4 regions of the Sphingobium sp. TKS genome follow, and region 2 is predicted to be linked to each of the others. Evidence: predicted binding sites of a transcription regulator. Region 2 holds the regulator's gene; each other region holds the start of a gene.

Region 1 (7,147 bases), 1.6 Mb from region 2:
TTCGCCTTATGCACCGCTTCCCGATCGCCGCAGATCAGATAATGCCATTCCGGCAGCGGCTTGCCTTCGCCGCGCAGCCGATAGGCGCAGGTGCGCGGCAGCCAGCCGATCGTCTTCACCTTCGCAGGCGTCAGACGCACGCAATCGGGCACGAAGCGGCGCCGTTCCTTGTAATTGGTGCATTGTCCGCTGTGCCGGTCGAGCAACCGGCAAGCGACATTGGTGGGGTAGATTCGCCCCGTATCTTCATCCTCAGCCTTGTGCAGGCAGCATTTGCCGCAACCGTCGCACAGGGCTTCCCATTCGGCGCGGTCCAGCTTGTCGAGGGGCTTTTCCCAGAAGTCCAACCGTCACTTCACCCATTTTTCGAGGAAGGCGATCACCTTGCCGGGATCGCCCTCATCAGCGTCCGGCGTCCCCGGATCGTCCACCGGCACCAAAGCGACCGGCGCGCCATCGGTCCCGAAAAGATAGGGCGTCCGGCTGTGGCTGACCAGATAGCCGCTCGCGCCCTTCGCCTCTTCCTTATTGTAGAGCACAACGAAATCCTTGGCCACCTTGGCGATCTCGTCCGGCGTGCCGGTCAGGCCGATCAGCCGGGGGTGGAAGGCCGCGACATAGGTTTTGAGGACCGGAGGCGTATCCCGTTCCGGATCGACGCTGATGAAGATCGGCTGGAGCTTCGCGGCAAGGGCCGGTTGGTCCTTCTCGAACTTGGCAAAGCCCTGCATGATCCGTTGCAGGTCGATGGGACAGACATCGGGGCAATAGGTGTAGCCGAAATAGACCAGCCGGTATTTGCCCTTGAAATCCTCCCAGCGGACTTTTTTCCCATCCTGGTCGGTCAGGGTGAAGGGCGCGCCGATGCTCGCCCCATGCAGATCGCCCTGGGCGCTCTCCTCACCGCTTGATGCATTGCCTCCTGTCCCCATATTACAGGCTGCCAGCAGGGCGGTCAGCGGCAGGGCGAGCGAAATCAGCGCTTTGTTCATGGCGCCGCCAGCCATGCCCTGCTATGGCCCGATTTGCAAATCCCAACGGGGCTATGGACAAAATGACAGGACGTTTTCCGGCTTGGATGGGCGTTGGCCGTGCCGCCGCTCTGGCCTTGGCGCTGCTGTCGCCGGTCGCGGCGCAGGCGCAGTTTTCGGACAATTACAACTTTCTGAAGGCGGTCAAGGATGCCGATGGGCAGAAGGTGACCGACCTGATCCAGAAGCCCGGCTCCACCGTCATCAACAGCCGGGACGTGACCACGGGCGACACCGCGCTGCATCTGGTCGTCGCCCGGCGCGACAATACATGGCTGACTTTCCTGCTCGCCAAGGGTGCGAACCCGAACCTGACCGACAACAACGGCAACACGCCGCTGATGGACGCGGTGCAGGCCCGGTTCGAGGAAGGCGCGCGCAGCCTGCTCACCTATAATGCGCTGGTGGACAAGGCCAATGGCAGCGGTGAAACGCCGCTGATCCGGGCGGTGCAACTGCGCGATCTCGGGCTGGTCCGGTTGCTGGTGGCGCAGGGGGCCAATCCCGACAAGCGCGATACGATCGCCGGCATGTCGGCGCGGGACTATGCGCAGCGCGATGGCCGCACACCGGGGCTGGTGGAAGCGCTGAACGCGGCGAAGACGACGGCTGCGCCCAAGGGGCCGGTTCAGGGGCCGGTATTCTGATTTTGGCTAATAGGGAACGTTGATAATATCGTCATTCCAGCGAAAGCTGGGATCTCAGGCGATAGTGCACGACCTGGCCTCACGAGATCCCAGCTTTCGCTGGGATGACGGAAATGATGTCCGCCTTCCCATCCATCTCCGCCCAAGTCATACTACCATCCCAGTTCCGCCGCATGGTCCGGGTCGGCCAGCGCTGTCAGCCGTCGCGCTGCCCGCCGGGCGAAGCGCAGAGTCTCCGCCTTGCGCCGCGCCGCCGCCAGCGGTTCCATCGGCGCCGGGCGGACCAGTTCGGCATCATATTGATCCGCGACGATCAGTCCGGTCCGTCCGGGCCACAGCGCCTCACTCTCGAACAACGACAGGTCGAATCCCGACGGCACCGCCCAGAAATAGCGGTCGCAATAGTCGAAATAATCCGGCCATTTCATGTCGCCCAACAGGTCGGCGCGACTGCATTTGATCTCCACGATGGTGATCCGCCCCGCCCCATCCAGCGCCATGATATCGGCGCGACGGCCATTGGGCAGCGGTACTTCCAATATGCCGCTCATATCGTGCCGGAAGAACAGGCGCAACGTGCCCCGCGCCACGGCCAGCGCCGTGCCGTCAGTCAGGGGCGAGCAACTGTCGGAAAAGTCGGATTCCATGCACCCCTTTTAGAACAGGACGGGAACAAAAAGAAAGGACCGATTCAGGCATCGCCCGAACCGGCCCTCTTCACCCCCTTCGCGCCCGGCGCGAAAGCGTGTCAGCGATAGAAGATATGATTGTCGATCGCGGCGAGCTGGCGCTTGCCCCAGCCCGGCGAAACGCGGCGGGCATGGAAAAACAGCGCGCCCTCGGCCTTGCTGTCCCAGCTATCGTCCATCGCGATCTGGGCGATGGCGACCGCTTCGCGCCAGCTTTCGCTGCCCATGCGGATCGACGGCATGCCGCGGCCGCGCACAAAGCTGAACTGGCCCGGCTGGTAGACGACGCCGCACAGGCTGTCGGCAAAGCGGCCGGACTTGGCGCGGTTGATGATGACGCGGGCAACGGCCAACTGGCCTTCCAGGCTTTCGCCCTTGGATTCGAAATAAACGGCGCCGGCCAGGCACTTCATATCGCCTGCAACATCCTCGGCCACGCCTTGCGCGTTCACGAGGGCGGCGAGATTGTCTGCCTTCACATCGTCGCTGTCGGAAAGAGGAGCCAGCGACTGCGCGACTTCGCGCGGCGCGGCAAAAGTGACGGCGGGCTTCACGCCGGCCGGAGCTGCATTGAGCTCATTGCTCCCCGGAAGGGAGAGAACCGACGGAGCCGCTTCGGAAGCGCTCGACATGTCGGCTGTGGTCAACGCCGCAGTGGCGGACAGGGAAAATGCCGCGACGATCGCAGCCCTTAGACGAAAACTCATTACAGCTCAAAATCGTGCGGTTCTTGGCCGAGGACGTCAAAACCCCAAAACACCGACGTCCGGCCGCCCCCCGTCTGCGTGTTTACCGCATCCGCCCCCCATGGACGAAAACCGGCAACCTGCGCGTTGAAGCGTCGGAGGCCTGTGCCCGCGCACGGGAAATGAGTCAACGATCAACAGATCGTTTCAGCGGCGAACCGTTCCACATCCGCGATATCAAGCTCCACAACCCACAGATCGGGGTCCGACCTCAGGCGACGCTCCAAATATTGCGCCATAGCCTCGGCGCCCTTTTCCGGGTCCGGGCCACATCGGGTCAGGCTATAGCCGCCCGCAAAGTCAGAAACGCGCTCGAACAAGCCTAGTTCCCGCCCTTTTTCAAGCGCTTGAATCAGAATCACGCCGCTGATCGCATCGCCCTTGACCAATATCGTGGCAAAGCCGCCCGCCGCTGCGCTGCGCCGCACCAGAACGCCGACCAGCATCGCGCTGGTCAGCCGGGCGTCGGTGGGTCGATCAGGCGGCATAGCCCGGCAGCGAAGACAGCGGGAATTGCGACCGCATGAAGGTGCCGGTGCCGCGCCCAACCTCCTCACCCTCCGTATCGATCAGGCTCGCTTCGGCAACATAGACGCGCCGCTTGCCGCTGATCCACCGCCCTTCGGCGCGGATGCGGCCGGGTCCGATCGGTCGGGTGAACAACAGGTTGAAGCTGGTCGTCAGCAGAAAACGGTCGCTGACCAGACTGTTCGCGGCGTAAAAGGCCGCATCGTCCAGCATCTTGAAATAGACCGTGCCATGTATCGCGCCGGCTGCATGAAACTGGCTCTCATCCACATCGAAATGGATGACCGACCGGCCTTCTTCCGGGATCGTCAGTTCCGACTGGAACAACCGGTTGATCGGCGCGGAGCGATAGAGATTCTCCAACGCCCGGAAATGCGCCGCCTCTCCGCTGGGCGACACGCCAGTACCAGGCCCGGAATCAGGCAGCGTCACGCGCCTCGCCACCGGCGAGCAGGGCATGGAGCGCCGCGGTCGACTTGGCGCCGCGCAGGCGGGCGACCTGCCCCTCATCGCGCAGATAGCGCGAAACGCGGGCTAGGGTCTTCAGATGCTCGGCCCCGGAATCGACCGGCGAGAGCAGCGCGAAGACGATGTCCACCGGCGCTTCGTCCACCGCGTCGAACGACACCGCCGGATCGAGCAGGACGACCACGCCGCACATCTTCTGCAGGTCGGGAATCTTGGCATGGGGAATTGCGACGCCGCCACCAAAACCGGTGGACCCGAGCTTTTCGCGCTCCAGCAGCGCCTCGGCCACCAGATCGGCGTTCAAGCCATAGGCCGCTGCCGCCAACACGGCGATCTTCTGAAACAACTGCTTCTTGCCATTCACCGAAAGGCCTGTGCCCAATGCATCCGGTGCGACGATATCGTTGAAATGAACCATGCCGAATCCCAGCCGAGCCGCGCCCAGCTTCGGAAAAATGACGCAATGCCCGGATCTTTAAAGTCCGGCCCCATAGGCCGCCAGCCGATCAAGGTCAACCGGCGGCCAAGGGAACGATATCAGCCCAGGCGCGGTTCCACCCAGCCGATGGTCCCGTCATGCCGGCGATAGACCATGTTATAGGCGGCCGTCCCGGCATTGACGAACAGCAGGGCGTTCGTATTGCGCAGGTCCAGCATCATGACTGCGTCGGACACGCTGGCTTCGGGAATGTCGACGCGAGTTTCCGCCACGATCAGTGGAGCTTCGGCCGGTTCCTCTTCATCGGCCAAGGAAGCGAAAATCGTATAGCCCGCCCCGTCCAGTCCATCGGGACCAAAACCGTTGGTCCGGCTGGCTTCGGCGGCGGCGGCCTGCGCGCTGCGGTCCTTCAGGCGGCGCAGATAGCGGCGCAACTGCTTTTCGATCCGCTCGGCGGCCTGTTCGAAGGCCGGATGTGCCTCCTGCGCCTCGCCCGCTCCTTTCAGGATCAGGCCGGTCATGACATGGCAGACGATGTCGCAATGGAAGGCGCCGTGCGGAGCCGGCCGGAATGTCACCTGGGCGGAAAGCGCGCGGGAAAAATATTTCTCGGCCATGGCCTCCAGACGGGTCCAGACATGCTCCTTGAGCGCGTCACCCGTATCGACCTGATGCCCGGAAACACGAATATCCATATGCCTTCTCCTTATTCTTGCCGAACCGCCCGGGATGGCGATCCGGTTGGCATGGAGGCTTGAAGGCAGTGCATCCCGGAAGAGGGACGGCTGTAATCAGGCCTCCTCAAGCCAGAGCGGCTTGTCCAGCGTCGCGACGAACGCTGCATGCCTCTCCAGCTCCTCCGCGCTGGCCGCAAAGACGCGCGCGGGGCGTACAGGGCGAACCGCTACTTTCGCCGCAAGTTCCATATTTACAACGAGTTTCTCTTCCTCCTGTGCAAGACCAAGGCCGATCTGACGGCCGCCGGTCAGTTCGATGTAAAGCTGGGCCAGCAATTCGGCGTCGAGCAAGGCGCCATGCTTGATGCGATGGCTGCGGTCGATACCGTAGCGGGTGCAGAGCGCGTCCAGGCTGTGCTTGGCGCCGGGGTGGAGTTGGCGGGCGATGGCGACGGTGTCGATCATCCGCTCCATCGACACTTCGGGCAGGCCGCAAAGCTTGAGTTCATGATTGAGGAAGCCGAAGTCGAAGCGCGCATTATGCGCGACCAGATGGCTGTCCTCCAGAAAGGCCAGCAATTCCTGGACACCGTGCGAAAACACCGGCTTGTCCCTCAGAAAACCGTCCGACAGCCCGTGCACGGCCTCCGCCGCTGCGGGCATAGACCGCTGCGGATTATAATAAGCATGGAAGGTACGGCCCGTGGGCACCCGATTGAAGAGCTCAATACATCCGATTTCGACCAGACGATCGCCTGAGGCAGGGTCGAAGCCAGTCGTTTCGGTGTCGAAAATAATCTCGCGCATCGCCCTCTTCAACGACTCTGGCCGGCCAATCTCACCGGACCCCTCTTATCGGCCTGTCTTCGCACCAAGGCAAGCGACCAAGCGGCGTACCTGAAAACGTGTCTCAGCGAAGGTCGTCCCTGTGTGAATGATATAGTCAGCCCGCCGCCGCTTTTCAGCATCGGGTGTTTGCAGATGGACAATCCGGCGGAATTTTGCAGCGGTCATGCCGGGCCGGGCCAGGACTCGCTTGCGCTGCTTCCAGGCGGGGGCAGTGACCACGATGACGCCTGCCAGCCTGCGATAGCCATGGGTCTCGAACAGCAGCGGAATATCCAGCACGACGAATTTTCGCGACCGATGCCGACGCAGAAAGGCCTTACGGCTCTGTTGCACGGCAGGATGAACGATCGCTTCCAACGCCTTCAGCTCATGAGCATGGCCAAAGACTGCCGCGCCCAGTTTCGCCCGGTCGACGCCCTTGGAGCCCGTCGTGCCGGGAAAACGCGCCTCTATCGCGGGCAGCAGCGCCCCGCCCGGCCCTTGCAAGCGGTGCACCTCGGCATCGGCATCGAACAAAGGCACGCCCTCGCGCCGCAACATGGCGGCCACGGCCGATTTGCCCATGCCGATGGAGCCGGTGAGGCCGTAGATCTTCATGGACGTCAGGCAGCGAGCAGCAAGGCGCGCAATTCCTCGTCCCGCTCGCGCGGCGCCTCGGCATCGAAGAAGATGTCGAAGGCCAGTGCCGCCTGCCCGATCAGCATTTCCAGCCCATCGAGGGTCTTGAGACCCCTCGCCCGCGCCGTCTTGAGCAATTGCGTCTCCAGCGGCGCATAGACGATATCATAAACGGTCGCGTCGTCAGCCAGGGGTTTGAGGTCCAGATCCAGCAGCGGTTGCCCCACCATGCCAAGCGAGCTGGTGTTGACCAGCAGGTCGGCCCTGGGTAGCGCATCCGCCATGCCGATTACCCGGCCCTTGACCCCTGCGCGGTCGAGCAACGCCTGCCCTCGCCCCGCATCACGCGCCATGACCGTGATGTCGGGCACGCCCAGACTCGTCAGCGCGAACAATATCGCCCGCGCCGCACCCCCCGCGCCGACCAGCACCGCGCTCTGCCCCTTCCACTTGTC
Region 2 (7,147 bases):
TAACGTGTCGTTGGATCTACCCATGAAAAGCAAGGTCATGTGGTAAAAGTTACAACCTTCAAAGTCGCAATCCCAAAATCCAATAGCCAAGTTTGACTGGCTGCTTGGGTCTATCTCGATGCAATCCACATCATAGGTATTGCAATCACTCATGACACTCATCCTTTTAGAAGGATCGGTGTTCATTCCTATGATAGCAGTTCCGGGGCCGATTATCTCGCAATTAATAAACTTCTTACCGTTGACACGCTTACGTCCAAGCGGCGCCAGATCGCGTAAATACAGCCTCTTATTCTGATAAACCCGCGCCATTGGATCAAAATCTAAGCCCTCCCCGTCCAGTCGTGCCCGATGCCTTCTTTCGACTCTCCAGAGCTGCGTCTTGGCGAATAGTGCGAAGGACATGCTGGTAAGTAAGAACGTCACCAAGCCGCAGGCTATCCATCCAAAAGCGCCGAATTGATTGATGAGGCCCACGCCCTGAGAAAGATAGGCCATCACGATGCCCAAAATCGTGCCCGGAACGATGGAGCCTGAAAAAGTGAATAGCGATGAAGCCACCGAGAGTAGGCGCTCCATTGATTGGCTGAACTTTGCCATCTTGCCCCCTTCATGCCGAATCTCCTTCGGCATGGGGATCGCATATAGCGGATATCGCTACTTGTCGGAAAGGGATAATAACCAGGCGCTTGACTTACCCCTTTCCGTTTCCTATGCGTTCCCCATACGTTCCAAGGAGGGCAAGGCGAGATGTTGACACCCAAGCAACAGGAATTGCTGAGCTTCATTCAGACCCGGCTGGAGGAGGGAGGCGTCTCCCCCTCTTTCGAGGAGATGAAGGAAGCGCTGGACCTGCGGTCCAAATCCGGCATTCACCGCCTAATCAACGCGTTGGAGGAGCGCGGCTTCATTCGCCGCCTGCCCAATCGCGCCCGTGCGCTGGAGGTGCTCAAGCTTCCCGACGCCATGCATCGCGCGCCCAAGCTCATTGCGCCGCTCAAAGCCCCCTTGGCGACCGGACCGGCGTTGATCACGCCGCCTGCCGCCAATGACATCCTTGAGATTCCGCTGCACGGCCGCATCGCGGCGGGCGTGCCGATCGAAGCGTTGGAGGGGCAGAATATGCTCTCCGTCCCCGCGGCGCTGCTCGGGACCGGAGATCATTATGCGTTGGAAGTGGCAGGCGATTCCATGGTCGAGGCGGGAATACTCGACGGCGACTTCGCGCTCATCCAGCGCACCGAGGTGGCGCGCGAAGGACAGATCGTGGTCGCGCTGATCGACGAGAATGAGGCCACCCTCAAATATTTCCACCGCGAAGGACAGAAGGTTCGGCTCGATCCCGCCAACAGTGCCTATGAACCGCAAATCTACAATCCGCAGCAGGTCCGGATACAGGGAAAGCTGGCGGGGTTATTGCGGCGCTATAACTGACGACCCGGCAATCCGCGCGGTCGACCCAAAGGCCGCGCGACCCAGGGATGCTCGTCATTCCCGGTCTTCACGCTGCGGATGGAGCCATGGTCGAGATCGATGGCAAGGCCGCCCGTTGCGGCCAGGGATCGTCGATCCACCTTCAACCAGCGCGGTCGGCAGACCCCCGGCAGGCGCCGATCGCTGACGACGATATCGACGCGCGCGCAATCCCGCGCCAATATGGCATTGTCGATCTTCATGCTGCTTCGCGTCAGCAGCAGGTTCCAGTTCCGGCCTCCGCCCGTCACGCGAACGGCGCAAAGATCGGGAGAACAGCGGGCTTGCGGCAACGCCGCCATTGCCTCCAGCGTGCCGTCATAGCCCGCGCTTTCCGCCATGACCTCCCGCACATAGCTGCCCGCCCGCCCGCGCAGCGTCGCCATGCCGTCATTCGCAGTCCGGACCGCGACATGGCGACCATCTCCCGTTATCAAGATGGCGGGTGGCGAACTGGTCACGATCATCACCACGCCAGCCGTCACTGGCATCAAACCCGCCCAGCGCCACCGGCTTCGCCATAACAGGCACCACAACATGCCTGACAGGATGAAGCCGAACACCACCCCCGATTGCCCGGGCGCCAGAACCACCGCCCCGGGGCTGGACGCCACCCCATGCGCAACCAGCAGCAACAGGTCCAGCGAGCGGGCGGTGAGCCACCAGAAGGGGGCGCCCCATCCGCCCATATCGAACAGCAAGGCCATCGCCTCCAACGGCATGACGACCAGAGTGGTGAGCGGTATGGCCACTAGATTGGCGACCGAACCCAGCATGCCCGCCTTGTGGAAATGAAAAAGCGCGATGGGGGCCAGCACCAGTTCGACCACCAGTCCCGTCGCCAGCATGCCCATAAGATTGCGGGCGATCCGGCGCCATATTTCTTCGTCCCGCGCCGACAGGAAAGCACGAAAGCGCGGATGCTCACCCAGCGACACCAGGGCGACCACCGCGGCGAAACTCATCTGGAAACTCGGCCCCACCAGCGCTTCGGGCCAGAGGATCAGCACCACCAACGCGCCCGCCGCCACCAGCCTGAGCGTGATCGCGTCCCGCCCCATTGCCAGCCCGCCCAGGACCAGCAAGGCAGCGACGCATGACCGCACGGTCGGCACTTCCGCACCCGTCAGAAGCGTATAACCGATACCCGCCAAAGCCCCGCCGCCCGCCGCGACCAGCATCAGGGGCCAGTCGAGCGCCGCCCGACGGCTCAGCGCCATCGCCCGCATCAGCAGGAAAATCACCGCCGCGATCAAGGCCGTGACATGCAGGCCGCTGATGGACAGAAGGTGAGCAAGCCCGCTCCGCCGCATCGCCGCGGCATCGACTTCGGAAATCGCGCCTTGATCCCCCGTAGCCAGAGCGGCGGCAATGCCTGCGCCCTTCCCCGGAACCCGTTCCAGAATATGCGCGAACAGCCGAGCCCTGAGCGGCGGCCCCGCCGTCGCGGGCCGCAGGACGGTGATCGGCCGCAGCACGCGCCCGGTCGCACCGATCCCGTCAAAATAGGCCCGGCGCGCGAAATCATAGCCGCCCGGCAGGCTGGGTGGTGCAGGCGGCATCAGCCTCGTCCGGAAGCGCAGGACCGCCCCCTCCCCGATACCCGCCGGCATCAGCGCATCGTCAAGATTGACGCGTATCAGAGACGGCAGCGCGGGCATGCCGATCGGACGAACCAGCACGCGACTCATCTTCTGCGCAGGGCGCCGGTCGACCGATCTGACCTCCCCCGTCAGCTCGACAAAAGCCGCCCGAGGCAAGGGCGGCGCGCCCCACATCATCGCCTTTGCCCAGACCAGCAGGCATCCTGCACAGGCCAAAAGGCTGCCCGCCAGGATCGCCTGACGCACCCGTCCGCCGATCGGCAAAACAAGCGCGGCGCATGCCCCCGCCAACATGGCGCAGCAAAAGGCAAGCCATTGCAATCTATTAGGCAAGGCGAACCAGGCCGCAATACCAACAGCCAAGGCAACCGGAACCCAAAGCGGCAGCCGCTCGCGCTCTTCCTCCAGCCAAAGTTCCAAGCCGCGCCGAATCCGTTCCGCCCTTGCCCGGGCGGAAGTGACAACGGAGGTTTGTCGTGGCTCGAAAGCCATGCTAGGGGGCGTCGCGATCATGGATAGGCCGGGTGGATATCAGGGCGAATGTCAGGGAATGAAGCGGTGAGTGCTACGGGTTCGAACAAACAGGTAGTAACCCGTTTTGCGCCCTCGCCTACCGGTTTTCTTCATATCGGCGGCGCGCGCACCGCGCTCTTCAACTGGCTGTTCGCGCGTCATCATGGCGGCAAGTTCCTGCTGCGGATCGAGGACACGGACCGGGCGCGTTCCACTGAGGAAGCCGTGACCGCGATTTTCGACGGCCTGGAATGGCTGGGTCTGGGCGGCGACGAACCCGCGGTCTTCCAGTTCGAGCGCACCCCCCGCCATGCCGAAGTGGCGAACCAGTTGCTCGCCGCCGGTCATGCCTATCGCTGCTATGCGTCGCCCGAGGAACTGGCGGAACTGCGCGAGCAGCAGCGCGCCGCGAAGCAACCCATGCGCTATGACGGGCGCTGGCGCGACCGCTCGATCGAGGAGGCGCCTGAAGGCGCACCCTTCGTCATCCGCCTGAAAGCGCCGCGCGAAGGCGAAACGGTGATCGAGGACGCCGTGCAGGGCCGCGTCGTCGTCCAAAATGCGGAGCTGGACGATATGATCCTGCTGCGCTCCGACGGCACGCCTACTTATATGCTGGCCGTGGTGGTCGACGATCATGACATGGGCGTCACTCATGTCATTCGCGGCGACGACCATCTCAACAATGCGTTCCGCCAGCTTGGCATCATCAAAGCCATGGGTTGGGAAGAGCCAGTCTACGCCCATATCCCGCTGATCCACGGATCGGATGGCGCGAAACTCTCCAAGCGCCACGGCGCGCTGGGCGTTGACGCTTATCGCGACGAAATGGGCATGCTGCCCGAAGCGGTGCTCAACTATCTGCTGCGACTCGGCTGGGGCCATGGCGATGAAGAGATCATCTCCCTCGACCGCGCCGTCGAACTTTTTGATATCACGGGCGTCGGCCGCTCACCTTCACGCTTCGACATCAAGAAGCTGGAAAATCTGAACGGCCATTATCTGCGCGAAGCCGATGATGCGCGCCTGGCTGCGCTGGTCGCGCCGCGAATCGGGGAAAGGCTGGGCACTCCCTTGCCCGAAGGCGCCGAAAAGCTGCTGACCGACGCCATGGCGTCGCTGAAACCCCGCGCCAAGACGCTTAACGAAATTGCGGAGGGGGCCGAATTCTTGTTCAAAAATTGCCCGCTCGATTTTGACGAGAAGGCTCTTGCTCTGCTAGACGACTCGGCGCGCGCGCTGCTGGGACAGACAGCCGACGCTCTTGCACCCATCCAGTCCTGGACGGTCGAAGCGATCGAGGAAGCAATACGCCGCGTGGCAGAGGATGCCAGCCTCGGGCTTGGAAAGGTCGCGCAGCCTTTGCGCGCGGCGCTGACCGGTCGCACGGTTTCGCCGGGAATTTTCGACGTCCTTTTCCTTTTGGGGAAGGCGGAGAGCTTGGAACGATTGGCCGCTGTGAGGCACGCATCGGCCGATTGAAGTATCAGGAGAACAGCATGTCGGATAATAATGCCACTTTGACCGTCGGAGGCGACGCGAAAGACTATGCCATTCTGAATGGCACGGTCGGCCCGCAGGTCATCGATGTTCGCAAGCTTTACGCCAACACCGGCATGTTTACCTATGATCCGGGCTTCACCTCGACCGCGAGCTGCGATTCGGGCCTGACCTATATCGATGGCGACGCCGGCGTGCTGCTGCATCGCGGCTATCCGATCGACCAGCTTGCCGAGCAGTCGACCTTCATGGAAGTCAGCTACCTGCTCCTCAACGGCGAACTGCCGTCCAAGAAGGAGCTGGAGGATTTCACCCGCACGATCACGCGCCACACCATGGTGCATGAACAGCTCACCACCTTCTACCGCGGTTTCCGCCGCGACGCGCACCCGATGGCGATCATGTGCGGCGTGGTTGGCGCGCTGTCGGCCTTCTACCATGATTCGACCGACATCAACGATCCGGAACAGCGCAAGATCGCCAGCCACCGCCTGATCGCCAAGATGCCCACGATCGCGGCCATGGCGTATAAATATTCGGTGGGTCAGCCCTTCGTCTATCCGCGCAACGATTTGAGCTACACCGCCAACTTCCTGCGCATGACCTTCTCCGTCCCGGCGGAAGAATATGAGCCCGATCCGGTCATCGTCGATGCGATGGACAAGATCTTCACGCTCCATGCCGACCATGAACAGAATGCGTCGACCTCGACCGTGCGTCTGGCCGGTTCGTCGGGCGCCAATCCCTTCGCCTGCATCGCTGCCGGCATCGCCTGCCTCTGGGGTCCGGCGCATGGCGGCGCGAACGAAGCGGCGCTCAACATGCTGCGCGAAATCGGCACCGTCGATCGCATTCCCGAATATATCGCCCGCGCCAAAAACAAGGACGATCCGTTCCGCCTGATGGGCTTTGGCCACCGCGTCTACAAGAATTACGATCCGCGCGCGACCGTGATGCAGAAGACCGCGAAGGATGTTCTGGCCAAGCTGGGCGTGAACGACCCGATCTTCGACGTGGCGAAGGAACTGGAGCAGATCGCGCTTCACGATCCTTATTTTGTCGAAAAGAAGCTCTATCCGAATGTCGACTTCTATTCGGGCGTGATCCTCTCGGCCATCGGCTTCCCGACCGAGATGTTCACCGTGCTGTTCGCGCTCGCCCGCACCGTCGGCTGGGTCGCGCAGTGGAACGAAATGATTTCGGACCCCGCGCAGAAGATCGGCCGTCCGCGCCAGCTCTACACTGGACCCGCGCAGCGCGACTATGTCCCGGTCGAAAAGCGCTAAGCGGCGCTGACAATGAGAAAAGAGAAACGGCGCCCGATAGGCGCCGTTTTTTTTCAGCCGGAACATGTGATGTTTTACAAAAATAGCCATTAGCTGCCATTGAGCGCATCCGTGTTCCTGCGAAGGCAGGAACCCAGTTCCGCCGCTTGTGGATCATCGCACCGTAGGAACTGGACTCCTGCCTTCGCAGGAGCACGCTGCGCTTCAAGGAAAACAGCGCGGAACAGAACGTCCGCTACCGGCCCTTCCCCTTGGCTACCCCGCAAAAACAGGAAGCAAAAGCGTAAAGTGCGCGCCCCCTTCCGGCGCGTCGTCGATGCGGATATCTCCATCCATCGCTCGCGCCAGACGCCGCGAAATATAAAGCCCCAATCCGCTGCCGCCCGCATCGCTGCGGCCCAGTCGCTCGAACTTGTCGAAGATGCGCTCACGGCTGTCCGCGGGAATGCCATCCCCCCGGTCCAGCACCGCAATCCAGGCTTGCCCGGCTTCCCGGCCAGTCTCGATCCGCACGGTCGATCCTTCGGGCGCATAGCGGACCGCATTGCCGACAAGGTTCATCAATATCTGTAAGGCACGGCGGAATTCCCCGACCGCAGGCTGCTTCACCTCCGGCGCGGGCGCCACCACGCAAATCCCGCGATCCAGCGCCTTGACCAGGAACAGCCCGGCGGCCCGTCTCCCTATGTCGGCCAGATCGATCTCTTCGGCTATCACGCTGAAATCGGGCCGGTCGATCGCTTGCAGATCGGCCAGATCGTCGATCAGCGC
Region 3 (7,147 bases), 770 kb from region 2:
AGCGGGGCCTGCTCAATGCCGACCAGGCCCGGATTATCGCAGTCGACAAAGAAGCTGTCGTGGTGAAGACATCCTTGGGCGCAGAGCACAGGCTGGAGCAGGGCGACCCGATGCTCCACCGTCTCGATCTTGCCTATGCGCTCAATGCCCATATGGCGCAGGGGCTGACCTCTGATCGCGGCATTGCGGTGATGGACAGCCGCGAGCGCAATCTGGCCAATCAGCAGACGTTCCTGGTGACAGTCACGCGCCTGCGCGATGGCCTCACGCTCTATGTCGACAATGCTGGCAAGCTCGAGGCGGCGGTCGAGCGCAATGCCGGCATGAAGCGCTCGGCGCTTGAAACGGTCGATCTCCTCCGCGATGCGGCAGCCACAGGGCAGGCCAAAGATCGTGTGGCTCCAGCACCGGAACGCAAGCCGCCAGAACTTGACCGTTCGATCACGAAGCCGTTCGAGATCGGCATTTAGCGTCCCGCTGTCCCCATGCGTCCGCACATGGCCGGTTGACGCGAAGTTCTTTATTTGTTCTCATTGTCTCATGCCCCGAATCTCCGACGATATCCTCCTCACGCATCTCGAAGTCGCGCTGGCCGTTGCGCCGGAGCACACGCTCGTCCGTCTCAATGCCGATGATCCACGCGCCCAGCGCAGCGCCAGGGTCGATCTTGCTCGTCATCTGGTCGAACGCATGCGCGGCTTCACCATCGAAGGCGACAGCCAGGGCGGCCAGGTCGCGCAATCGTGTCTGTTTCCGGGCGATCTGTCGCCGATCGGATGAACTGATTGGCCTTGTCGAGGAGGTTTACTGGAGTGGCCGGTCCGGGGCGTTGGAGCTCAGCTGAACAATCCGCTCGGCGATAGCCTGCCATGTCCGAATGCCTGCCTCGTCGCCAGCAAGTGCGAGCGCCCCAATCTGCTCGGCGACGTGCAAGGGAGCCTTGTCGCCATGAGTTTGCAGGACATGGTTGGCGCAGGCCCAAAGCTCCCAGTCGCTCAGCATCAGCCCAGCAGGCCGACGACACCGCCAACCGCCGCGTAGAGACCGTAGGCGACGAAGGCTACGGCAAGGAGGAATTCGAGGCGTAGTTTGAAGGCAGTCGGTCGAGGTTGTCCGACAGGCCATATCTGGTCGCAAGCAAATCCGTTGAACCCCGAACGCTCCCCGACCACTTCGACACGAGAGCCGATGAATTTGCGTACCTGACGGGTGTTGTCGAGTTCCCAAGTCCCGCCACCGTCAGTTCGCAGCACCGGTCCGTTGGCCGCCCATTCGACGATGCCGGTCAGATGCGTGGTGCTGCTCACCGGCAAGCCGGGCCTTTCCAGTAGCGATCCCAGCGCAGGACAGTGCCGGTCTTGATCATGGCGCATGACAGATCGGCACCTGACGGCAGACGGCACCAGGCAGCGGTCCTGTTGCCGCCAGCGGACCCCTCGGAACGGCATGTCAGCCGCGGACCTCTGACCACCACGTGACCGGTCGAGATTGTTCCATTCGCACCGCCCATCAGCTGTACGAGCGCATCACGCGCTTCAATCGCCGTGGCATCGGGGCAGGGTTGATTGGTGCGGCAGGTGCCGTCCATTTCCCGGGCAGCGATACCGGCGATCCGAAGGTGAGGGCCTTCCGCACACCAGACGGGTCCATCGCCATCCCAGACATGGGTTGGCGTGCAGGTAAAGGTCTGCCCGGAAGCGACGATCGAAGCGGCAAGGAGGGCAAGCATCAGAGGACCACCTTAGAGCGCCCGTCCGAACCAGAGAACCCGTCCGACGATGTTGAGCGTGCGTTTCTCGAGGCCGCGCCAGCTTGGATAGGCCGGGTTGTCGCTCAGAACCGACGCGCGCTTGCCCTGTGGTTCGAGGGCAATGCGCTTTACGCTCAACATGTCGTCCATCCGCAGGACATAGATCCCGTCTCGCAGCCGCGACTGGCCATCCCCAAGATCGACCATCACCTCGTCGCCATCGTGGAGGGTGGGCTCCATGGAGTCGCCATGCACGGCGATGATCGACAGGCTCGATGCCTTGCTCGCGGTCAGCCGGCGCAGCCACTTCTCGTCGAAGCCGAACTGCGCGGACTTGGCTTCCATTTCGGCCAGAGCGCCATGGCCGGCCGATGCCTCGACATTGAGCAAAGGCACATGGACCAGTTCGACGACCGGGCCTGAGCGGCGGGCAGGGGCTCCAAGAACCTTCTCATCGACCCCGAAAAATCGCGCCAGAACCGAGCGATCCTGCTCGTCCAGCTGCCTCGGGCTGCCGCGCCGAATATACTGCTGGATGTAAGCGGCATTGCGCCCCAACAGGCGCGAAACTGAGGAGTAATTCACCCCTCGTTGCTGGATCAGTTCGTCCAGGGCTCTCCGTGCGTCGTCCATGACTGCCAGTCCTATCGCGGGCACCTAGGAAAATCGATCCTAGACTCTAGGAAGCCTTCCTAGTAAGAACATAATAGGAACGCTAGCTTAAAGCGAGTCTATGGCGATGGAGCTACTGGAGCAGATCGAGGCATATCTGGCGCAAACACGGACGTCGCCGAGCACCTTCGGTCGGCACGTCGTGGCAGATCCTCGCTTCGTTCAGGACCTTCGGGACGGGCGCAGGCCGCGCCACAAGACCTGCCAGAAAGTGTCGGACTTTCTTGCTAGCTCAGAGGCAGTTAGCCGCAGGTAGATTAGCGAAACCGGGGCCAGCAGCTTTCCGAATCTCGTTGCCTCGCCATCAAGCATCCACTACGCTTACCCATACAGAAACTGGTTTAGCCCAGTTTCTTGGGGGATCTGAGGATGGACAGCGATTCGGGATTGAGGCGCGGGGTTGAGAGCCGCCTCGAGTTCATCGAATTCAGGCTTTTCTGGGAAGGGCATGTCAATCGGAGTGACCTGATCGACGTTTTCGGCGTTTCGATCAACCAGGCTTCCACGGATCTGAACAGATATCTCGGCCTGGCTGAAGCCAACATGGTCTACGACAAGAGCGCCAGGACTTACGTTCGCAGCTCGTCGTTCACCCCTGTATTCCACCAGCCCGACGCAGCCCAATATCTCTCCCAGCTTAGATCGCTCTCGGATGGAATCATTGCCGCCGACGACAGCTGGATCGGAGGCTTGCCGAGTTTCGCCTGTGCCCCGACTCCCGCCCGCGGTGTCTCGCCCAAAATTCTGAGGGCCATCGTAACGGCGATCAAGCGGCACGAGGCGATCGAGGTCTTCTACCAATCGATGTCATCCCCTGAGCCTGCTTGGCGGTGGATCGAACCTCATGCCTTGGTCTTTGACGGCTTCAGATGGCATGCTCGCGCGCATTGCCCACGCAGCAGCACCTTCAAGGATTTTGTTCTCTCGCGCATCACCGATACGCGTTCATCGAAGCCAGCAGATGCTAGGTCTTCCGGCGACAGCGAATGGGAGGAGCAGGTTGAGCTGCAGATCGCGCCTCATCCCGAACTGAGCGCTGGTCAGCGCAAGGCGATCGAGCTCGATTACGGAATGGAAAGGGGCGTGACGACCATCCCGGTCCGAAGGGCTCTCCTCTACTACGCCTTGAAGCGCCTTGGATTGGATACCGATCCGGCCGCACGTAGGCCCCAGGACCAGCAGATTGTGCTCTTGAACGCGGCCGAAATTCGTTCGGGAAGGCATGGCGATGGCGTGTCTCAGCCAGAGGGACCGCAATATGCTTGAGCGGTTGCAACAGCTTGCTGAAGATGCAGCGACACTGAAAAGCAAGCTGATCCTTGTGGTCGCGTATACCGCAGGCGGAAAAACAGAGATCCTGTCGCGCCTTGCAGAGAGCGAAGGCATGCCCCTGATCAATGTTGGGACACAGTTGTCGAGCAAGCTGCTCCCAATTCCGTCGCTTCAGCGTAGTTCTGAAGTTATGCCGTTGCTTAGGGAACTGATCGATGAGACTGGTTCTCAAAAGTGCGTGATCTTCGACAATATCGAAATTCTTTTCGAGGAAGATCTTCGCATTGCCCCTGTTGATGTCTTGAAAAAGCTTGCCCACGCTCGCCCCATAGTGGCGGCATGGCCTGGTCGTTTTCAGGACGGCCGACTGACCTATGCCCGCACCGGGCATCGTGAACACTGCGAGGTGCCAATCGATGGTGCCGTCGTATTCGAGTTGAATTGAGCGTTGAAGGGAATTTCCGAGATGACCATGCAGTATGGCGATCTCATTCAGTTTGAGCCCATCGAGTCGGTTATCCAGCTTCTGGATGCCAATCGTCCTGACGAAGCCAAGAAGCTCGTTTCGACCTACGTCATCTCGGATGACATGGCCGAGCGGATCGCCATGCAGATGATTCCTCAGCTCTCGTTCGACGAGGCTGTCGATCACAAGGGTGTTCTGGTCGTCGGAAACTATGGCACCGGTAAGTCTCACCTGATGTCCGTGCTCTCGCTCGTCGCTGAAGATGCCGACTATGTGTCCATGATCCGCCACCCCAAGGTGGCCGAGGCGGCAAGCGCGATCGCTGGCAAGTTCAAGGTTCACCGGATTGAGATCTCCAGCCAGATGTCGTTGCGCGACATCATCACGCAGCAGCTTGAGGTTTTCCTCGACAAGCAGGGGGTCAGCTTCTCCTTCCCTGCGGCCGATAAGGTCATCAACAACAAGGCTGCTTTCGAGGAGATGATGGCGGCGTTCGCCGAGGTCCATCCCAATCACGGTGTGCTGCTGGTGGTGGACGAGTTCCTCGAGTATCTGCGATCGCGCAAGGATCACGACCTCGTTCTGGATCTTTCCTTCCTTCGCGAGATCGGTGAGGTCGCGAAGCACCTGCGTTTTCGCTTTGTGGCGGGTGTCCAGGAAGCCATCTTCGATAGCAGTCGCTTTCAGCACGTTGCCGACAGTTTGCGGCGCGTGAAGGATCGCTTCACCCAGATCTTGCTGGCCCGGCAGGACGTGAGTTTCGTGGTCGCTGAGCGTCTTCTCAAGAAGACCACAGACCAGCAGGACAAAATCCGCTCGTACCTGACGCCTTTTGCGAAATTCTATGGCTCAATGAATGAGCGCATGGACGAGTATGTTAGGCTCTTCCCGGTCCACCCTGATTACATCGGAACCTTCGAGCGCTTGGTCTTCACCGAGAAGCGTGGTGCTCTTGTGACGCTCCGCGACCAGATCCAGGCCATCCTGAAGGACCAAGTGCCGGATGATCGGCCGGGTTTGATCGGTTATGACAAGTTCTGGGAAACCGTGACATCCAACTCGGTTCTGCGCGCAGACCCGAACATTGGGCCCGTCTTGAAGGTCTCGGAAGTTCTTTCGGAGCGTGTCTCGAAGGCATTTACCAGGCCTACGTACAAGCCGATGGCTTTGCGCATCATCGATGGTTTGTCTGTCCACAGGCTGACCTGTGGACCGGCGTGCAAAAGGGACCCCGTTAGCGGGGTGATCGGCGTCTAAAAGGGACCCCTCATTCTGATGGTGTAGCAGGCTGCCTGGTTTTCCAGGTGGTGAGATCGGGATGTTGGTGGTGGAGACGGTTGTTCGGATACGGCGGGAGCACGCGAGCGGGAAGGCGATCAAGGCGATTGCGCGCGATCTGCGGCTGTCGCGCAAGGTGGTTCGCAAGGCGATCCGGGCGCCGGAAGGCGCGTTCGATTATCGCCGCACGGTTCAACCCCTGCCCCGGCTTGGGCCGTTCCAGGAGCGGCTCGACGTGCTGCTGACGGAGAACGAGGCCCGGCACCGGCGTGACCGGCTGCGCATGACGCGGATCCATGACCTGCTTTGCCGTGAGGGGTTCGAGGGATCCTACGACGCGGTCCGGCGCTACGCCCGGCGCTGGACACAAGCGCGGCGCAAGGATGCGGGTGATGGGGCGCCCGCGTTCATCCCGCTCATGTTCAAGCCAGGCGAGGCCTACCAGTTCGACTGGAGCCACGAGGATGTGGAGATCGCGGGCAAGCCGATGCGGGTGAAGGTGGCGCAGATGCGGTTGTGCGCGTCGCGCGCGGTCTACGTCAGGGCCTATCCGCGCGAGACGCAGGAGATGGTGTTCGACGCCCATGCGCGCGGCTTTGCCTTCTTCGGCGGCGTTCCCCTGCGCGGCATCTACGATAACATGAAGACCGCGGTCACCACCGTGTTCGTCGGCAAGGAGCGGGTGTTCAACCGCCGCTTTCTGGTCATGTCCGATCATTACATGGTCGAGCCCACGGCCTGCTCGCCGGCTGCGGGATGGGAGAAGGGTCAGGTTGAACACCAGGTGCAGACCATCCGGGGCCGCTTCTTCCAGCCTCGCCTGCGCTTTGCCAGCATCGAGGAGCTCAACGGGTGGCTGGAAGCTGAGTGCCTGCGCTGGGCCGCAACGCACGCCCATCCCGAGCAGAAGGAGCTGACCGTCGCCGAGGCGCTGGAGCTCGAGCGGCCAGCCCTGCAGCCGATGCTGGCGCCCTTCGACGGCTTCCACGAGACCACCCATGCCGTGACCGGCACGTGCCTGATCAGCTTCGACCGCAACCGCTACTCGGTCATGGCCAAGGCGGCGCGGCGGGCCGTTCAGGTCCGCGCCTATGCCGACCGCATCGTCGTGCGCCTAGGCGACGAGGTAATCGCCGAGCATGCCCGGCACTTCGGCCGCGACCGGACGATCTATAATCCCTGGCATTACCTGCCAGTGCTGGCGCACAAGCCTGGGGCCTTGCGGAACGGCGCACCCTTCCAGGGGTGGGACCTGCCACCGGCACTGACGCGGTTGCGGCGCAAGCTGGGCGGCGGTGATGACGCCGACCGCCGCTTCGTGCGCGTGCTGGCATCGGTAATGACCGATGGCCTGGAAGCGGTCGAGGCCGCGATCCGGGAGGCGCTTGATAGCGGTGCCGTCAGCGACGAGGTGATCCTCAACATCCTGGCCCGATACCGGGACCCGCCATCCGAGCGCCCCCTGGATGTGGTCGCCGATCTCAAGCTCAGCCACCCGCCGATCGCGGACTGCGCGCGCTACGATACGGTGCGAGGCCTCCATGCAGCGGCATGAGATGATCGAGGCGATGCGCTCACTCGGCCTCAAGGGCATGGCAGGAGCCTTCGACGAGGCGGTCACCACCGGGTTGCAGCGCAAGCGCACGACCCACGAGATCCTGACCGACCTGCTGCGCGCCGAAGCCGCGCATCGTCATGCCGCCTCGATC
Region 4 (7,147 bases), on a different replicon from region 2:
GATCTCGCGCGCCTCGGCCACCAGCGCCGCAACCTGGTCAAGCGCCCACACGTCGAAGCTGCGCGGCTGCACCGGCACCAGCAACGTGTCAGCCACGGTGAGCGCGGCGCGCAGCGAGCCGGTATCACGGCCGCCCACGTCAATGATAATATCGTCATATTTGGCCGCGAGCTGGCGGACCTGGCTGCGAAGCGCCGCGCCGGTGAGCGCAACGGCGGTATAGCCAGCTTGCCCAAGTCGATCGGCGCGCAGCTCGGTAAAGGTGAGGGCGGTCCCCTGCTCGTCGCCGTCCACCAGCAAGAGGTCGCGGCCCGCAAGCGCGCGCGCCACCGCGAGGTTGACGGCAAGGGTCGTCTTGCCGACACCGCCCTTAGTGTTTCCGACTGCCAATATCATTCTGCTCTCGCTCCGCTGGCAATATGGTTGCGCTGTAGGGCTCTGTTGCAAAAATCGTGAAGCTTGAGCATGCTTGGCGGAGATTGGACGGACGGAACGATGACGGATTTCAAGTGGCGCCATTTCCAGGGTGATGTGATCCTGTGGGCGGTGCGCTGGTATTGTCGCTATCCGATCAGCTATCGCGACCTTGAGGAAATGCTGGCGGAACGCGGCATTTCGGTCGACCATACGACGATCTATCGCTGGGTCCAGTGCTACGCCCCGGAGATGGAGAAGCGGCTGCGCTGGTTCTGGCGGCGTGGCTTTGATCCGAGCTGGCGCCTGGATGAAACCTACGTCAAGGTGCGGGGCAAGTGGACCTACCTGTACCGGGCAGTCGACAAGCGGGGCGACACGATCGATTTCTACCTGTCGCCGACCCGCAGCGCCAAGGCAGCGAAGCGGTTCCTGGGCAAGGCCCTGCGAGGCCTGAAGCACTGGGAAAAGCCTGCCACGCTCAATACCGACAAAGCGCCGAGCTATGGTGCAGCGATCACCGAATTGAAGCGCGAAGGAAAGCTGGACCGGGAGACGGCCCACCGGCAGGTGAAGTATCTCAATAACGTGATCGAGGCCGATCACGGAAAGCTCAAGATACTGATCAAGCCGGTGCGCGGTTTCAAATCGATCCCCACGGCCTATGCCACGATCAAGGGATTCGAAGTCATGCGAGCCCTGCGCAAAGGACAGGCTCGCCCCTGGTGCCTGCAGCCCGGCATCAGGGGCGAGGTGCGCCTTGTGGAGAGAGCTTTTGGCATTGGGCCCTCGGCGCTGACGGAGGCCATGGGCATGCTCAACCACCATTTCGCAGCAGCCGCCTGATCGGCGCAGAGCGACAGCCTACCTCTGACTGCCGCCAATCTTTGCAACAGAGCCTTCTATTATATTGAACCCGTCCTCAGCGGCGGGCGCGGAGATACAGACAAGTGCGTCACCGCCCGGAACGGAGAGCACTTCGACCGGGTCGGTGTGGATATGGCCATGCAGGTACAATATTGGCCTTCCGGCTTCCATTAACGAGGCGCGAACCGCTCCAGAGTTGACAAGTTCGGTATAGGGGGCAAGGCGGGTCATGCGCTGAGGGAGCAGGTTGTGATGAGCGACCACGACCAACTGTTCCTCCCGGGGCATCTTACCAGCAGTCTCTACGAGATGCGCTATGCTGTTGTCGGAGAACGCCGGTGTGTCAAACTGGCGGTCGTAGTATGCGCTCAGGACCTTTGGATCACCCGCCGCGATCGCAGCCTCGATTGCAGGCCCCACACTATCACGAAACTCCGCAGGGATGTATTCAACCGCTCCACATCCCCAGCAGCTGTTCATTAATACGACCGCGCACGTCGCATCGGATGGCCCCACATGGCGGATGAGCGATTGCTCGACCGGGATCTGCTCCAATCCGACGGCGCTCAATGCGGCATTGAGCGGGCCGAATTTTGCCGTCATGCTCGGCTTTTTCGCCAAGTTGCGATCAATGTCGTGATTTCCCGGCACGATACCGCAGAAGGTCAACGCGTTGCGACGCCCCTTGCCCAGTTGCAATGCGTTTGCAACGTAAGCCGCGCCCGCCCTATAGCCGTCCAACTTACCAAAGTCGGTCATGTCTCCCATGAGCAGAATTCCATCAATCTCCTCTGCCTCGCACATTCGATAGATGCGCTTGAAGACAGTCTTGATGGGTTGACGAGAAATGACGTTGCGCAGCTCAACTGAGAAAGTACGGTCCTTTTGGTCCACCGACCTTTCAGTGCGAGCAGCCGACGGCAGATGCAGATCGCCAATCTGCAGCAACCTGACGCGCGGTAACCCCAATGTCTATCCCCCGATATTCAACGCTTTAACCTCTTACAGAATTCACCGTGTGCTGCAAGGTGACGCGGGCGAGCATGGCAATCACGTTACACGGCTGTCACTCTCCACACATCCATCCTCACTCCGACGAACACGGCGACCGCCAGCGATCAACCTTTCTACCATTGCTTCGCAGGAAGCCCTTTATACGGCCATCCGAAAGCTCAGGCGACTTGAATGAGCACGTTCGGGCTCTCAACTTTCTATGAGCTGTGAACGGCAGCTTTCTTGATTTGGTGTTTCCTAAGCCGACATTCGGGTACGTCCCCGAGTTTCCAAAAATCTGCTGTGCCTGAAGCCTTTCCGCGATAGCTTCAATGGAAATTTCTGCTCTTTATCAATGGCCGGTCGCGGACCTGATCGATGTGCAGATCTCTCACGAGGATGTCCCGTGGGTTGGGCGGACCAGCCAAAACCGCCCCAGTGTCAGGACCGACGTGGCTGAGCGCTCTGTCGTCTGGACCGAGTGAGGAAGGGCCAGCTTCCCATCTCTGACCCAGCGAACCCAGCAACGGCGACAAGTCGATGAGCTTCTTCGCGATCACATGGACAACCTCGCCCTCACGTTGCACCTGCCCATAGAGTCCCATCATCCGCGCCCCCATGACGATCCGCCGGTTCTGCTCGAACATGCGCGGCCAGATGATGAGATTGGCGATCCCGCTCTCATCCTCGATGGTGATGAACATGACGCCCTTGGCCGATCCCGGCCGCTGCCGGACCAGCACCAGTCCGGCCAGCCAGATATAGCGCCCGTCTTTGGTGCGATCGAGCGCACTGCAAGGCACCATCTTCTGCCGCAGCAATTCCTCGCGCAGGAACGACACCGGATGCTGCCGGAGGGTGAGGCCGACATGGCCATAATCCTCGACCACCTCCCTCCCCTCGCTCATCGGCCGCAGCGCGACGGGCTGCTCGACAATTTCCTGGACGAGCCCGTTCTCCCGCGCGTCAGCGGCAGCAAACAGTGGCAATTGCTCGTCGCGCAGCGCCTTGATCGCCCAAAGCGCCTCCCGCCGCGCCAGGCGCATCGACCCGCGAAACGCATCGGCTTCCGCCAGCCGGTTCAGCGAGCCTATCCCTACCCCGACCCGACGCCATAGCTCCTCTACGCTGACAAACGGTTCATCCGCCCGCGCCACGATGATCCGAGCGGCGTCAGCCTCTTTCAGCCCCGTGACCATCCGCATGCCGAGCCGCACCGCGAACCGATCCCCATCCGCCGGCTCCAGCGTACAATCCCAGCGGGAAGCATTGATGCAGACCGGCCGCACTTCCACCCGGTGCGCGCGGGCATCGGCCACGATCTGTGCCGGTGCATAAAAGCCCATGGGTTGGGCATTCAGCAGGCTCGCACAGAAAATCTCAGGATGCCAGCATTTGAGCCAGCAGGACGCATAGGCGATCAGCGCGAACGACGCCGCATGGCTTTCCGGGAACCCATAACTGCCAAAGCCCTCGAGCTGCCCGAAGGTCTTCTCGGCAAACTCCGCCGTGTAACCGCGCTCGACCATGCCGCTCACCAGCTTTTCCTTGAATTTCGAGACGCCGCCGGTGAACTTGAACGTCGCCATGGCGCGCCGCAGCTGGTCGGCCTCGGATGCGGTGAACCCTGCGCATTCGATCGCGACCCGCATCGCCTGTTCCTGGAACAGCGGCACGCCCAGCGTCTTGCCCAGCACCTTTTCCAGTTCGGGCTTGGGGTATTCGACCTTCTCCTTGCCCGCCCGGCGGCGCAGATAGGGATGGACCATATCCCCCTGGATGGGGCCGGGCCTTACGATCGCCACCTCGATCACCAGATCATAGAAAGTGCGCGGCTTGATATGCGGGAGCATCGCCATCTGCGCCCGGCTCTCGATCTGGAAGGCGCCCAGCGTGTCGGCGGCGCGGATCATCGCATAGGTGCGCGGATCCTCGGGCGGGATCGAAGCCAGGTCCATGCGGATTCCCTTATGTTGTTCCAGAAAATCAAACCCGCGCTTCATCGCCGTCAGCATGCCCAGCGCCAGGCAATCGACCTTCATAAATTTGAGCGCATCGATATCATCCTTGTCCCATTCGATCACCTGCCGGTCCGCCATGGCCGCTGGTTCGATCGGCACCAGCTCATCAAGCCGGTCATGGGTCAGGACAAAGCCGCCGGGATGCTGCGACAAATGCCGCGGCGTGCCGATCAGTTCGCGCGCAAGATCGAGCGCCAGACGCAACCGCCGGTCGGAGAGATTGAGATTGAGCTCCTCGGCATGGCGCTCCTGCACGCCCTCCTCGCTCCACCCCCAGACCTGCCCGGAAAGCGCCTTGATCAGATCTTCCGACAGGCCCAGCGCCTTGCCGACATCCTTGATCGCGCCCTTGGCGCGGTAGCGGATGACGGTCGAACAAAGCGCGCTATGGTCGCGGCCATAGGTGTCGAACACCCATTGCATGACGATCTCGCGCCGCTCATGCTCGAAGTCGACGTCGATATCGGGCGGCTCCTTCCGCTCCTGGCTGATGAACCGCTCGAACAGCAGGTCGGAACGTTCGGGGTCGATCGAGGTGATGCCCAGGACATAGCAGACCGCACTGTTGGCGGCCGATCCCCGCCCCTGGCAGAGAATGTCCCGGCTGCGTGCGAAGCGGACGATGGAGTTCACCGTCAGAAAATAGGGCGCATAGCCAAGCTCTGCGATCAGCCCCAGTTCGTGGCGCAGCAGGCGCGCGACCTTGTCAGGCACGCCCTCGGGATAGCGGACCTTGGCCGCCTCCCAGCTCATCTGCTCCAGCGCCGCCTGCGGCGTCAGGCCCGTTATGCTGGCTTCTTCCGGATATTGATATTTGAGCTCGTCGAGCGAGAAGCGGCAGCGGTCGGCAATTTCGAGCGTCCGCGCCAGCGCCTGGGGATAGCGACCGTAGAGACGGTGCATTTCCGCAGCCGGCATCAAATAGCGGTCGGCATACAGTTCGCGGCGGGCGCCGAGTTCATCGATCGTGCAGCGATGACGGGTGCAGGTCATCACCTCCTGGAGCACCCGGCGGTGCGGATGATGATAGAGAACATCGCCGGTGATCACCGTCGGCACCGCATGCCGTGCGGCCAGGTTGGAGAGATTGTGCAGCCGCAGTTGATCGCCCGGCCGCCGGCGCAGCGTCAGCGCCAGATAGCCTCGTCCGGCAAAGATCCTGGCGAAGCGCGAAATCACGGCTTGCGCCTCCTCCACCTCGCCGGGCAGCAATATGGCGAGCAGCCCTTCGGCAAAATCCGCGACATCGTCCCAGCCGATGATGCACTTGCCCTTCCCGCCCCGCTTTTTGCCGCGGCTGAGCAACCGGCAGAGATGGGCATAGCCGGATCGGTCGATGGGATAGACCAGCAGCGACTGACCTTCGGCAAGATCGAGCCGGCAACCGACGATCAACCGGACGCCGGTGACCTTTGCTGCCTCATGAGCGCGCACGATTCCGGCCAGGCTGTTACGATCGGTAATGGCGAGGGCGTCGAGGCCACAGGCTTCCGCCTGGGTGAACAGCTCCTCGCAGCTCGATGCCCCGCGCAGGAAGGAGAAATGCGAGGCGCATTGGAGTTCAGCATATCGCATGGCGGCACCTGCCGATTCTCACATCATAGCGCATATGTTCGCTATTTGTTCCAATGGGCAGAGAGTCAACGGGCACGGCGGTCACTCCGCCAATTTGAGCGCGATGCTGCCGCTGTCGGCACCATCGGTCCAGGATAAAAGGATCCCCGCCGGAGCCTAACTCAACGGCGGGGCCGAGGTTGAGGGGAGATGTCGCTCCAAGAGTGGGGCGACAAGCTGAAGCTATGCCTTTTCCGTAGCAATTCAAGATGGATTCGTCACCGATCTGAACCGGAAGGCTGGTCGATATGGCAATCCTGCCAGCCCCAGTCACCGCGCTGGACAAAGGCGACATAGTCATCGTCGAGGATCAGCGTCGCGTCCCCGTTGCGAAAATGCTGACCCAGCGACGAAGGCTTGCGGACGAGCACCAGCTCGCTGTCGGCCAGTTGCACATGCGCCTGCCGACCTTCGATCCTAAGCCCAAAGCTGCGGCCCTGCGCGCACACGACACGTAGAGCTTTGTGATGATCGACAGCTTGAGCCGCCGAAGATCCCATCAGCATAAGGATAGCGAGGAGAGGAAGCGCAGGCACGGCAATCTCCACGGCACGCATCATCCCAGGCTCCAACGAATCTGCGCCCCTAATCCTCCGCGGGCGCGCCGGTTCCATTGGCCAGCGCGTTAGCGATCGTCGTCGCAAGGATCTCCTCCGCTTGCGCGCGCACGCCCGCATCCTTGGAGGCAAGGTCATTGCGCAACCATTGCGGCGCGCGCTCCGTGGCGCGCAGAATCTGGTCCTTCACTTTTTCGTCCATTTCAAAGGCCTATGATCAACCCACATTGGCAGGGCAACAGGGCATTGGTGTTCAGCCAAAAAGCCCATGCAGGAACCAGCCCTGTCCGCCGGTCGCGCTGTCCATGCCGTCACCCTGTCGGAACACCCAGTAGCGCGCGCCTGTTTCATCCTCGAGAAGGAAATAATCCCGGACGCTGAGCCACTCCGCTTCGCTCATATGCCATTCGCCATAGATGCGTTCCGGGCCATCGGCCCGCTTCACCCGCCGCCGGATGCCGCGCCAGATAAAATGGACCGGAGGATGATCGGGAAGCAGCGCCATGGTGTCGATCGGTTCAGGCCGCGCGAACAGCCGCGCCGGGCGCGGCCAGCGCTCGGGCCAGCGGAGCAGCGTCGGATCGGCCATGGGCGCGATCCTGGTCACCGACCGTTCGGGGATATCGCTCTCCCGCGCGGCATAGCGATAGAGCCGCTCCTCCCCTACCCTGTTGCCCAATA

The links. The regulator LexA, encoded in region 2, represses DNA repair genes until DNA is damaged. The targets are predictions, from matches to a motif close to GTTCCNCNCTTGTTCT.
Region 1: the regulator LexA is predicted to act here: its motif matches at 2,337-2,352, upstream of K426_RS00055 (MmcB family DNA repair protein).
Region 3: the regulator LexA is predicted to act here: its motif matches at 2,449-2,464, upstream of K426_RS04250 (S24 family peptidase).
Region 4: the regulator LexA is predicted to act here: its motif matches at 5,907-5,922, upstream of K426_RS29245 (error-prone DNA polymerase).

What each region holds. Positions count from the first base shown of each region.
Region 1 covers NZ_CP005083.1:1,940-9,086, reverse strand. Annotated here, with positions in the region: gene K426_RS00070 (YcgN family cysteine cluster protein) at 1-347, opposite strand, end outside; gene K426_RS00065 (SCO family protein) at 351-1,007, opposite strand; gene K426_RS00060 (ankyrin repeat domain-containing protein) at 1,055-1,678, shown strand; gene K426_RS00055 (MmcB family DNA repair protein) at 1,831-2,325, opposite strand; gene K426_RS00050 (cell wall hydrolase) at 2,427-3,074, opposite strand; gene K426_RS00045 (DUF1491 family protein) at 3,248-3,559, opposite strand; gene K426_RS00040 (PaaI family thioesterase) at 3,591-4,100, opposite strand; gene K426_RS00035 (PTS sugar transporter subunit IIA) at 4,060-4,527, opposite strand; gene hpf (ribosome hibernation-promoting factor, HPF/YfiA family) at 4,647-5,243, opposite strand; gene dnaQ (DNA polymerase III subunit epsilon) at 5,340-6,032, opposite strand; gene coaE (dephospho-CoA kinase) at 6,078-6,671, opposite strand; gene aroE (shikimate dehydrogenase) at 6,677-7,147, opposite strand, start outside.
Region 2 covers NZ_CP005083.1:1,596,849-1,603,995, reverse strand. Annotated here, with positions in the region: gene K426_RS08085 (hypothetical protein) at 1-600, opposite strand, end outside; gene lexA (transcriptional repressor LexA) at 751-1,434, shown strand; gene K426_RS08075 (ComEC/Rec2 family competence protein) at 1,425-3,371, opposite strand; gene gltX (glutamate--tRNA ligase) at 3,618-5,072, shown strand; gene K426_RS08065 (citrate synthase) at 5,090-6,376, shown strand; gene K426_RS08060 (sensor histidine kinase) at 6,632-7,147, opposite strand, start outside.
Region 3 covers NZ_CP005083.1:831,670-838,816, forward strand. Annotated here, with positions in the region: gene mobF (MobF family relaxase) at 1-470, shown strand, start outside; gene K426_RS04230 (hypothetical protein) at 541-780, shown strand; gene K426_RS32410 (DUF6961 family protein) at 805-1,002, opposite strand; gene K426_RS04240 (DUF5818 domain-containing protein) at 1,002-1,373, opposite strand; gene K426_RS32415 (thermonuclease family protein) at 1,304-1,729, opposite strand; gene K426_RS04250 (S24 family peptidase) at 1,742-2,383, opposite strand; gene K426_RS04260 (WYL domain-containing protein) at 2,792-3,688, shown strand; gene brxF (BREX-3 system P-loop-containing protein BrxF) at 3,681-4,139, shown strand; gene K426_RS04270 (DUF6079 family protein) at 4,161-5,417, shown strand; gene istA (IS21 family transposase) at 5,479-6,993, shown strand; gene istB (IS21-like element helper ATPase IstB) at 6,980-7,147, shown strand, end outside.
Region 4 covers NZ_CP005088.1:57,978-65,124, forward strand. Annotated here, with positions in the region: gene K426_RS29230 (AAA family ATPase) at 1-396, opposite strand, end outside; gene K426_RS29235 (IS6-like element IS6100 family transposase) at 496-1,260, shown strand; gene K426_RS29240 (metallophosphoesterase family protein) at 1,279-2,250, opposite strand; gene K426_RS29245 (error-prone DNA polymerase) at 2,604-5,870, opposite strand; gene K426_RS29250 (hypothetical protein) at 6,128-6,469, opposite strand; gene K426_RS32035 (DUF6771 family protein) at 6,495-6,656, opposite strand; gene K426_RS29255 (Y-family DNA polymerase) at 6,720-7,147, opposite strand, start outside.